Microbulbifer sp. GL-2: one gene and its partner. Each later gene encodes a partner of the first gene's protein in a complex. Links are inferred from orthologs where the notes say so. Each region holds a gene or a part of one and is shown on either strand. Other genes may lie near its edges.

The links.
Region 2: the proteins of GL2_RS04490 (region 1) and GL2_RS00370 are in contact, whole or in part, in a crystal structure (PDB 1JZD), measured with the Escherichia coli proteins. The link is inferred for Microbulbifer sp. GL-2 from one-to-one orthologs.

What each region holds. Positions count from the first base shown.
Region 1 is NZ_AP019807.1:1,014,620-1,020,739, reverse strand. What follows is about bases 1,230-4,085. They hold GL2_RS04490 (protein-disulfide reductase DsbD), read right to left. Parts: upstream 3,645-4,085; coding sequence 1,815-3,644; downstream 1,230-1,814. Other genes in these bases: GL2_RS04485 (N-acetylglucosaminyltransferase), read left to right, coding at 3,708-4,085; aroQ (type II 3-dehydroquinate dehydratase), read right to left, coding at 1,230-1,577. Outside these bases: accC (acetyl-CoA carboxylase biotin carboxylase subunit), read right to left, coding at 1-612; accB (acetyl-CoA carboxylase biotin carboxyl carrier protein), read right to left, coding at 628-1,098; more of aroQ, read right to left, coding at 1,122-1,229; more of GL2_RS04485, read left to right, coding at 4,086-4,490; GL2_RS04480 (copper chaperone PCu(A)C), read left to right, coding at 4,487-4,960; GL2_RS04475 (YajG family lipoprotein), read left to right, coding at 5,001-5,570; GL2_RS04470 (EAL domain-containing protein), read left to right, coding at 5,752-6,120. UniProt on the Escherichia coli protein: Required to facilitate the formation of correct disulfide bonds in some periplasmic proteins and for the assembly of the periplasmic c-type cytochromes.
Region 2 is NZ_AP019807.1:79,880-84,490, reverse strand. Bases 1-2,979 are described here. They hold GL2_RS00370 (DsbC family protein), read left to right. Parts: upstream 1-1,103; coding sequence 1,104-1,856; downstream 1,857-2,979. Other genes in these bases: aspA (aspartate ammonia-lyase), read right to left, coding at 1,910-2,979; rplS (50S ribosomal protein L19), read left to right, coding at 368-718; trmD (tRNA (guanosine(37)-N1)-methyltransferase TrmD), read left to right, coding at 1-278. Outside these bases: more of aspA, read right to left, coding at 2,980-3,376; GL2_RS00360 (helix-turn-helix transcriptional regulator), read right to left, coding at 3,500-4,315; GL2_RS00355 (type I asparaginase), read right to left, coding at 4,459-4,611. UniProt on the Escherichia coli protein: Acts as a disulfide isomerase, interacting with incorrectly folded proteins to correct non-native disulfide bonds.

The sequences.
Region 1 (6,120 bases):
CAGAAATTTCTCCATATACACAGTACCGTCACCAAAAGCGGCCTGGGCTTCGGATTTGGTCACTGCAATGGCGTTGATAAGATTCTCGGCGCTTTCCACTACTCTCATGCCGCGACCGCCACCTCCGGCTGCGGCCTTGATGATGATCGGGTAGCCAATCTTTTCCGCAATCTCGAGGCAGCGCTCACCGTTGTCCGGCAGCGGGCCATCGGAGCCGGGCACCGTCGGCACGCCGGCTTTTTTCATTGCGGCAATGGCGGATACCTTGTCACCCATCAAGCGGATTACATCCGGGCCCGGGCCGATAAAGGTAAAGCCACTTTTCTGCACCTGCTCGGCGAAGTCGGCATTTTCTGCCAGGAAGCCGTAGCCGGGGTGGACGGCAACCGCATCGGTAATCTCCATAGCGGAGATCAAAGCGGGTATGTTCAGGTAGCTCTGCGGAGAGGGGTTGGGGCCGATACAAACGGATTCGTCGGCCAGGCGAACATGCTTCAAATTGCGATCCACCAAGGAGTGTACCGCCACAGTGGCGATACCCATCTCTTTACAGGCGCGCAAAATCCGCAAGGCGATTTCGCCGCGGTTGGCGATCAGGATTTTGTCGAACATTGTGACTTACCCCAATCAGACGATGGTCACGAGCGGTTGATCGAACTCTACCGGTTGCCCGTCTTCCAGCAGAATGGACTCGATAGTGCCGGACTTGTCGGCCTCAATCTGGTTCATCATCTTCATCGCCTCAACGATGCACACCACGTCGCCAGCTTTAACCTGTTGACCGACCTTGACGAAAGGCTCGGCACCGGGGCTGGGGGCTGCGTAATAGGTGCCCACCATCGGTGATTTCACCGCATGACCGCTAAAAGCAGGTTTGGATTCCTTTTCCGTGGGAGCCGGGGCCGCGCTCTGAGTGGGGGCTGCCACTGGAACAGGAGCCGGAGCGGCGGGGGCGCCGTACATTGGCATGACTGGCTGGCTAGCGTTGCTCACACCGCGGCTGATGCGCACAGACTCTTCGCCCTCCTTGATCTCCAGCTCGCCGATATCCGATTCCTCGAGCAGTTCAATTAGTTTTTTAATTTTGCGGATATCCATAGTTCATTCACTCGCAGGTTGATTCATTGGTTTCGAGGCGCTATATCCAGTTGGTGTATGGCTGCCTGTAGTGCCAGTGTGTAGCTGTGTGGACCGAAGCCACACACCACACCGCTGGCTAAGTCGGATAAATAGGAGTGGTGCCTGAATTTCTCCCTCGCGTGGGGGTTGGACAGGTGCAGTTCGATAAACGGAATGGCAACGGCGGCCAGGGCATCTCGTAAGGCTACGCTGGTATGGGTAAATGCCGCAGGGTTGATCACAATAAAATCCACGGCGCTGTTGGCCGCCAGGTGGATACGCTCAATCAGGGCTGACTCGCTGTTACTCTGCAAGGTTTCCAGCTCATGCCCGGCGGCGTCGCACTGGCGCCCCGCCGCTTCATTAACTTCCGCAAGCGTGGTGGAGCCATAGATGTGAGGCTCACGCGTGCCAAGCAGGTTGAGGTTGGGGCCGTGCAGGAGTAGAAGTTTAGCCATAATCTGCCTTGAGAAATGTTGCCGAAAAACCACGAAATGTAGTCTAAAGTTGGCTATCTTGCGGGCAAAATCGAATATTGGCCTGTTTGCCCGAGTGCTTTTGGCGAGTGTGCCGCAAAAGTGACTCCCTGTCCATGCCTGCCTGGCAGTTTATCGAAGTTAGCGGCATTTCGGCGATATTTGGCTAAAAATTAGCGCAAAATATCCATGTCGTGGCCTTTTTACCCCAGCGAATGGCTACAAAGGCGGAAGTTTCCTCTGCGGGACTGAAGAATTGCTGAGTCCGCCCTCGGCAGCGGCTTCCAGTTCCATCAGTAATTCTTCTCGAGAAAGGATCTGGGGCAGGATTTTGGCTTCGCCGCCACTGGCGGGGTAAAGCAGGTAGAGTGGCACACTGGTGCGCCCGTACTTTGCCAACAGGGCGCTGATATGTGGATCCTGATTGGTCCAGTCACCCTTCAGGGCTACAACCCCGAGTTTTTCGATAGCACTACTTACCGCATCGCTCGACAGCACTACTTTTTCGTTGGCCAGACAGGTGATACACCAGGCTGCGGTCATATTCGCAAGTACAGCGCGACCCTCGCCGCGTGCGGCTTCCAGCTTCTCTGCCGAATAGGGCTGCCAGTAGTCACTGGTCTGCTGCTGAGTCTGGGGTGCTGTACTGAGGCGTGGCAGAAGTATTACAGCAAAGGTCAATGCGGCAATCGCCACAGTACCATGCAACCAGCGCCACTGTGGGCGTGGCCATAGCCATAATGCAAAGGCGATAGCGACAGCGCCAGTGAGCACCAAGGTGACGCCGTCACCGCCAGTCTGGCGCCCCAGTACCCATAGTAGCCAGACGGCAGTTAGATACATGGGAAAGGCCAGCAACTGCTTGAGGCGATCCATCCAGGGGCCTGGCCGTGGTAACTTCTCCACCAGGGCGGGAATATAGGTCAGTAAAAGGAAGGGGGCCGCCATGCCGGCGCCGAGAGCCGCAAAAATGCTGAGTGCCACCACCGCTGGTTGGGTTACTGCAAATCCCAGCGCTGAACCCATGAGCGGCGCAGTACAGGGGCTCGCCACCAAAGAGGCCAATACTCCGGAGGTGAGTGAGCCGCGCAGGCCCTGGCTGTTATTCAGGTTGCTGCCGACCCCCATCAGGCTGGAGCCAAATTCTGTAACCCCGGAAAGACTTAGTCCCATGATGAAAAACAGGTATGCAAGAGCAGCCACCAGCCATGGGGATTGCAATTGGAAGCCCCAGCCGATCGCCTCACCGCCGGCACGCAACGCCAGCATGATCGCGGCGATAGCGACAAAGCTCAGGATCACCCCGGCAGTGTAGGCCCAGCCGTGATGGAGCCGCTGGTTGGCATTCTGTGCCGCCTGGCTCACTGCCAGCAGTTTGATGGAGAGCACTGGAAATACACAGGGCATCAGGTTCAACAGTAGGCCGCCAGCGAAAGCGAATAGCAGGGCAAAAGGCAGAGTAATACTGCTGCGGTTACTTTTACCCGCCTGGGACGAGAGGCCATTAGTCGTAGAATTGCTGGCTTTGGAGAAGCCGCCTTCTACCGCATGGATACTGCCGCTGGAGGTGTCCACCGTGTAATGGCGAGTTTGCGGTGGATAGCAGAGCCCCGCATCGGCACAGCCTTGATAGTGCAGCTCCAATTGTGTTGTGGTATTTGGGTTATTGAGGGCGATAGGGAATTCCAGCTGGCCGCGATAGACCTCGGTCTCCTTCTCGAAATAGTCATCCCAGATCACCTCGCCAGTCGGCAGATTCAGGGACAATTCGGTTTTTTGCCCGTTATCGATACGATAGAGGGCAAGCTTGTCACGGTAGAGGTAATATTCCGGGGCAATTTCAAATATGGCACTGAGCTGGCTACCGCTGAGGAGCAGGTCTTGTCGGTAGGCCTCGTCCACTGGCAGGAAAGCGTTGTCCTGGGTGCTATTGAGAGATGCAAAAGGATTGTCGGGGCCCTGGGCCAGGGAGCTGGCACTGGACACAAACAACAGGGTTGCCAGTAGGGCGAGGAAATTATTTCTGAAACTTCTGGTCATCACAGCCATAGATGAAAAAATTCATTATAGTCGGGCGCATAGTTCTGACTGCTGCACCGGACGTGGGTTCAGTTGCGCCAGCAGTATAGCGATGCCAGTGGTACAAAAAAACAACAACGGGGGATTGCTTTGCCGTCATTTGAACGCCTTCACAGCCTTGGAGTCTGCCTGTTCATGGTTGTTGTGCTGGGGGCCTGTACATCCAATCAACCGGCTCCAGCCCCCGCTAGTCCGCCGCCGAAGAAAACCGGGCCCTCACAGGAGGAGATTCGGCGGGGCAATGTGACTTTCTTTCTCAAGCGAGCTGAGCAGGCCCTGAACAAGGGATACCTGACCCAGCCGGCTGGCGCTAGTGCTTATGACTACTACCTGAGAGTACAACAGCTGGACCCCGATAATCGCCGTGCGCAAACGGGGATCCAGACCATCGTGGTTACTTATGTGGAACAGGCTCGCGAGGCACTGCGCCGACGCGCTTTCGGAGAGGTGCAAACCCTGCTCAAGCGAGCTGAGATGTTAGCGCCAGGCAATGCCTTGGTAGACGAAGTGCGTGGGCAGCTGTTGCGAGAGCGGGGTCGTGCCCGTCTCGACCTGCCGGAGGGAGAGAGCATTGGGTTGCCAGCATCAGAGTTGAATGCCCGGTCGGAACGTCTTTCTAATCAGTTGCGGCAGGTTGCCCAGCGAATCCGCAGTGAGCAATTGCGCGTCATTATTATCGCCAGGGATGATGCTCAGGGTCGCTGGGTTTACCAGCAGTTGCGTGAGGCCGTACCCGGTTACCGGGTGCGGGGCGATATCAAGGTTGGCAGTCCAGCGCGATTACTTCTTGTCAAACCCAATGGAGGGGTCCAATGAAAAAACCAGCTCTGTCCGAGTGGATACTTTTAGTCAGTGCTCTGTTATTCGTCGCCAAAGCCCATGCTGTCAACCCGGACCTTCGGGTAGACGGATATGCCCGCGAGACGCCCCCGGGAGCGCCGATGAGTGCGGCTTACTTATCCCTTCACAATACTGGGGCGAAGGACTTACTGCTGGAGGCTGTGGAGCTGTCGGGAAGTCAGGATGGGGGGGCCGACCTGCATACTACCGAGCGCAGTGAGGGTGTCAGTCGAATGCGCCCACTGAAACAAGTGGCGATTGCTGCCGGCCAGCAATTACAGATGGCACCGGGTGGTATACACCTGATGATTCACGGATTACGCCTGCGTGCAGGGGAATTGTTGCCATTGCGGCTGGTCTTTAACGATGGCTCCAGCCTGGAGGTCCAGGTACCGGTAGTGGGGCAGGGTACAGCAGAAAAAGAGCATCACCATCACCACGGTTGAGCCGGGGTATTTATTTTTATTGAAGTAAGGGGAGGGAATAATGAAGAGGTTACTGTTATTTGTGGGAGCACTCGCCCTGGCGGGCTGTGCCCACAGCCCACTGCAAATCCAACTGTATCCGCAGGTCCAGGTTGCTGCAGACTCCATAGGGTCGGGTCATAGCTTAAATGTGCAAGGGGTCAATGAATTACCCGGGGGCGGTCTGGGCTCACTGGGTGGGGTTTATGCTGAGACTTCACAGGTAAATATCGCCAATGATGCGGGAGAGGCGATTGCCACCGGTCTGCGCCAGGGGTTTGCCAACTGGTCTTTTCGTATCACAGATACGGCGCCTGAGGTGCAGGTCGTGGCGAAGTTGGTGAAACTCACTTACAACAGCCCCAATACGGTGTATACCACAACCATTGATACCTCCGCAGAAATCCACCTGGAAGTTACCGCCGGGTCGGCTTCTTATTTTGCGACTTACAGTACATCTGGCCAGGATCGCAACTTGGTCAAGCCCAGTCGCGAGGAAGTGCAAACTCGGGTAAACGGACTATTGAGTGCCACTCTGCAGAAGGTATTTGAGGATGAGAAACTGAAAAATTTCTTGCGTACCCGCTTGTGAGTGTGCAATTTAGGCGCCCTGTGACAGCGGTATGGCTGGGAGGCTAAATAATTGAATAAAGTCGGCGATCTTGGACGATTATGTCGATAAATCTGCCTGATTTACAGGGTGGGGAACTCTGTGGCAACTGTGTTGGCGGTTGCCAGTACCAAGCTGCTTTGTCGGCACAGGAAGTGTGGCCGTGACTCTGATTGACCCCAAGTCAGCTGAATACCTGGGGCCTCTGGGCCAGCTGGAGGCGCGCCTCAATCCCGCTGAGCAAATTAGCCTGCAGGCGGCGGAAGCAGCTCTCGGAGAGATTGCCGATGGGGTGATAGTAACCGACCCTAGGGGTTTGGTCCTTTATGCCAACCCCCTGGTTAGTGAAATGACCGGGAATCTGGTCGGGTTGCTGCCGGGTCAGCCGGTCAATGAGGGGTTGTCACTTTGTGATGAGAAGGGCGTCCCGCTTGCGCCAATATTACCGGACTCTCCCGCCGAGGAAGTGCCCAGAACAAGGGAGATCAACGCCTGTATCCATAGGCTTGGTGATGCCCGACAGCCTCTAGAG
Region 2 (4,611 bases), 940 kb from region 1 along the record:
TGATTCCCGGCGCTCTCGGGCACGATCAGTCTGCGGTTGAGGACTCTTTTTCCTCTGGCTTGCTGGATTGTCCCCACTACACCCGGCCCGAACAGTACCGGGGAGTAGCGGTACCGGAAGTGTTGCTCTCGGGCAATCATGAAAGAATACGCCGCTGGCGTCTGAAGCAGGCACTGGCGCGCACACAGCAGCGTCGGCCCGACCTTCTGGAGGGGCTGGAGCTGAACAAGGAGCAGAAGCAGTTGTTGGAGGAAATCCAGCAGGAGCAGAAGTCCTAAAAAATTTGATGCCGGATTCGCCGGGAGGCGAGAGTAGTTCGGTGAACTAGCTGAGAAGCTACACAAACTCTATTTGGGAGCAAATCCAAATGACCAATAAAATTATTCAGCAGCTGGAGCAGGAACAGCTGAAGAGCGAAGTACCTCCCTTCGCACCGGGCGACACTGTAATCGTTCAGGTAAAAGTAAAAGAGGGTAACCGTGAGCGTCTGCAGGCGTTCGAGGGTGTGGTAATTGCCAAGCGTAACCGTGGCCTGAACTCCTCCTTTACCGTACGTAAAATCTCCCACGGTGTTGGTGTTGAGCGTACTTTCCAGACTCACAGCCCGTTGGTTGACAGCCTGAAGGTGAAGCGTCGTGGTGACGTGCGCCAGGCCAAGCTGTACTACTTGCGCAGCCTGACTGGTAAAGCGGCCCGTATTAAAGAGAAACTCAACTAAGTCTTTCTCTTACAGCTCACAAAAAAGCCGGTGTCTTGTGGCACCGGCTTTTTTGTGCCTGGTATTTTTCCAGAGGGTTGACTTTCCAGTCTATGCTGCAATGCATTCTCTCTCCAGGAGGCTGCCTCTCTGTTGGGGCGGATATTAAGGTTCGTATAGTTAGTAGATTGCTGTAATACAGGGGATTCCCTTGCCGGCGATGTCAGTAGATTATTGGTTTCAGCTGCCTGGCTCACAGCCTGACTATTTGAGCGTAGTCCCCGCTGCCTGAATATGTTAAAACGCGCCATAGTAAGCCGGAAACGGTAAACAGCTGCCATACTGGCTGGAACTGAGGCTCGGCGTTTAAGTCCAAGCCTACTGAGAATTTAAGGAGCAATCGGTAATGACGCTAATCAAGAAGCCGCTGGCGCTGGCTGGTGCACTGCTCGGCCTATTGGGACCTGCGGCCCTGGCGGAAGTCGATGCGAATGTTGCAAAGACCATCAAAACACGCCTGGAGGCCGGCAACCCCAAGGCCACTTACGGCGAAGTACGTGAGAGCCCTATTAAAGGCCTCTATGAGGTGGATGTAGATGGTGGCAACACTACTCTATTTGTCTCTCAAGATGGCAGTCATTTCATCTACGGCGATTTGTTCCAGGTGAAAAATGGTGGTGGGCTCGCTAACCTGTCCGAGACACGCAGAACCGGTCATCGGGCCAAGGTAATGGGTGACCAGAATGTCGAGGATATGATTGTGTTCTCGCCCAAGGGTGAAACCAAGGCGAGTATTTATGTATTTACCGATGTGGATTGTGGCTATTGCCGCAAACTGCACCAGGATGTGCCTGAACTGAATAAGCGCGGTATTGAAGTGCGCTACCTGGCTTTCCCCCGAGGTGGATTGCAGTCCCTGGGTTACCGCAAGCTCGCTACCGCCTGGTGTGCAGATGACAGCAACAAGACACTGACCGCATTGAAAAACCGGGAAAATGTGCCTCTCAAGGTTTGTAATAACAATCCAGTGGCTGCTCAATACAAACTAGGTAATGAAGCTATTGATGTTCGAGGTACGCCCACCATCGTTATGGAAGATGGTCGAGTGGTACCTGGTTACCTCCCACCGGCATCTTTAGTAAAAGAGCTGGGTATTTAATCCTTTCCTGACTTTGTATTGCCGGCAGCAGTGATGCTGCCGGCAATTATTCACTAAGCCGTGCTCTTCAGCGAAACCTTTCTGGGCTGGGTCATATTTTCTGGAGCCAGAATATCGTTAAGCTCTTCCTCACTTAACAGCCCTTCTTCAAGAATCAATTGTTTGACGCTAGCACCGGTGATCAAAGCCTGCTTGGCGATGCGGGTCGCATTCTCGTAGCCAATAAATGGGTTAACTGCGGTAATCAGGCCGATGCTGTTTTCCACCATTTGCAGGCAGTGCTCTTCGTTGGCCGTAATGCCGTTGACGCAGCGTTGTGCCAGGGTATCCATAGCCTGGGTCATCAGACGCATCGACTGGAGCAGGTTAAAGGCGATAACCGGCTCCATGACGTTTAGCTGCAGTTGACCTGACTCTGCTGCCAGGGTAATGGTCAGATCATTACCGATTACCTGGTAGGCTACCTGATTTACCACTTCGGGAATGACCGGATTAACTTTGCCGGGCATGATGGAGGAGCCGGGTTGCATTGGTGGTAGGTTGATCTCATTGAGGCCTGCGCGTGGGCCGCTGGAAAGCAGGCGTAAATCACTGCAGATTTTCGATATTTTTACAGCGATGCGTTTCATTACACCGGAAAACATCACAAAAGCGCCCATATCGGAAGTCGCTTCAACCAGGTTTTCTGCGCAGATAAAATCAATTCCGGAAATTTCTGACAGAGCTGAAACGACCAACTGACGATATTCGGGGTCGGTATTGATACCAGTGCCAATCGCTGTGCCGCCCATATTGATCTCTTTGAACAGGGTTACCAGCTCTTTGACCCTGGCCACATCCTCACGAATGGTAGCGGCAAAAGCGGCAAACTCCTGTCCAAGGGTCATGGGCACAGCATCTTGTAGTTGGGTGCGCCCCATCTTGATCACTTGGGCAAATTCTCCGGCCTTCTTGTCGAACTCGACACAGAGGGTTTCCATAGACTGTACCAAGTCGTTATAACTAAGCAGTACGGCCAGGTTGATGGAAGTTGGGTAAACATCGTTGGTGGACTGTGACAGGTTCACATGGTTATTGGGGTGGGCCTCTTTGTATTCGCCCTTGTTGTGCCCCAATAACTCCAATGCGCGGTTGGCAATAACCTCGTTTGCATTCATGTTGGTGGATGTGCCAGCTCCGCCCTGAATCATGTCCACCAGGAACTGGTCATGCAGTTTTCCTTCAATAATTTCATCACAGGCACTGGCTATAGCTTTTTGCAGTTTATCTTCAAGATATCCCAATTCCCTGTTGGCCCCCGAGGCAGCTTTTTTGACCATAGCCAGAGCTTTTACCAGGTTGGGAAAGTGGTTGAGGGTAATTCCGGTAATCTGGAAGTTTTCCAGGGCGCGCAGGGTCTGGATGCCGAAATAAACATCCGCTGGCACTTCACGTTCCCCCAACAGGTCGCGCTCAATCCGCGTTGCACTGTCAGCACTGAATACGGGCATGGGTTTCAGTGTATGGAAATCGTTTGTCATGTTAATTCCTGTCTTCTCTTCATCTGCAGGTGGGCGAGCGTATATTGAGAGTGGATTAAGATTTACTCTCTGGATCGCCTCTTGGTTGTTGTAATTTGAGCCTTTCTTAACCGACTCTTGTAGTCAAAGCGGGGTTGCGAAAAAGCTTTGGGGGCCTTCGCTTGTAGAGGCACGGATGTTCTCCCGGATATTCAGATTGATCTCATCGGAATCCGGCCCGAAAACACCGCATAATTTCAATGCGTTTTTGATGCTGATATTGCGCCCCAGGGACTCCAGAACGACCTTTGTGCATACGGGCTCCCGCCTGTCGCTGGCGGAGGCGCCGAGCTTGAGGCCGGACAAATAGCTGACGCGACTTTTGTATGTGGGATAGAGGATGGTTTGGGCTATCTCATTGCGGGTCAGGGCTTCGTAGCCAATCAGAAATATTCGCTCGGAGAGAAAAAAGAGCATGCCTTTGTAATGGGATTTATACCACTCCTCCCTGTCCGGGTAGCGCATGCGCTCAAAGCGCTGGAAATAATAGCCATCCCCGTCGGACTCTATATGTAGCAGGCTGCGGATAATATGATCCGGAAATGTCATTGAGTAGTGGTACTCAAAATAAAACCCCAGATATTTGTCTGCACGGCTCTGGGACTCGCGCATAAGGATGTCTATATCCCGAGTGTAGGGGCGCACCGCCTCTTTAGTGCTTGAAGGTGTACTGCGTACACGAATAATTTGATCAAACTGTTCGCGGGGCATCATAATTTCGTGAGGTTCGACTCCGAAAAAATGACAGATTTTATTCAGGGTGTACTGCGAGGGCTGGGTATGGCCATTCAGGTACTTATTAAATTGCGCTCGATTGATACCCATGCGCCTGCATACCTCGGCAATTGAGCGGTAGAAGCTGCACAGAAGGCGCAGGTTTTGCGAGAAGTCGTTACTCATCGATTGTCTGCTTCTGGTTCCAGTGCGCGGTGAATTCTTTCCAGTGCTTATATATCAGCCATTCTGTGAGTAGACTGGCTGAAGGCCGGTTTAAAACTGCTAAAAAAATTGCCTAAACCGGCCAATACAGGGCTTGGATTAGTTCAGCCCAGTTGAGGAGTGTTCTCCCCGCACAATGATATTTCCATCAATTCTATGATTTTTTCATTTGGATAGCCCATGGCCAGCAAGTGGTTTAATTTCGCAAAGCAGGCTTCACTGGTCATATCCAGACCGCCGATGACACCAGCGCGCAA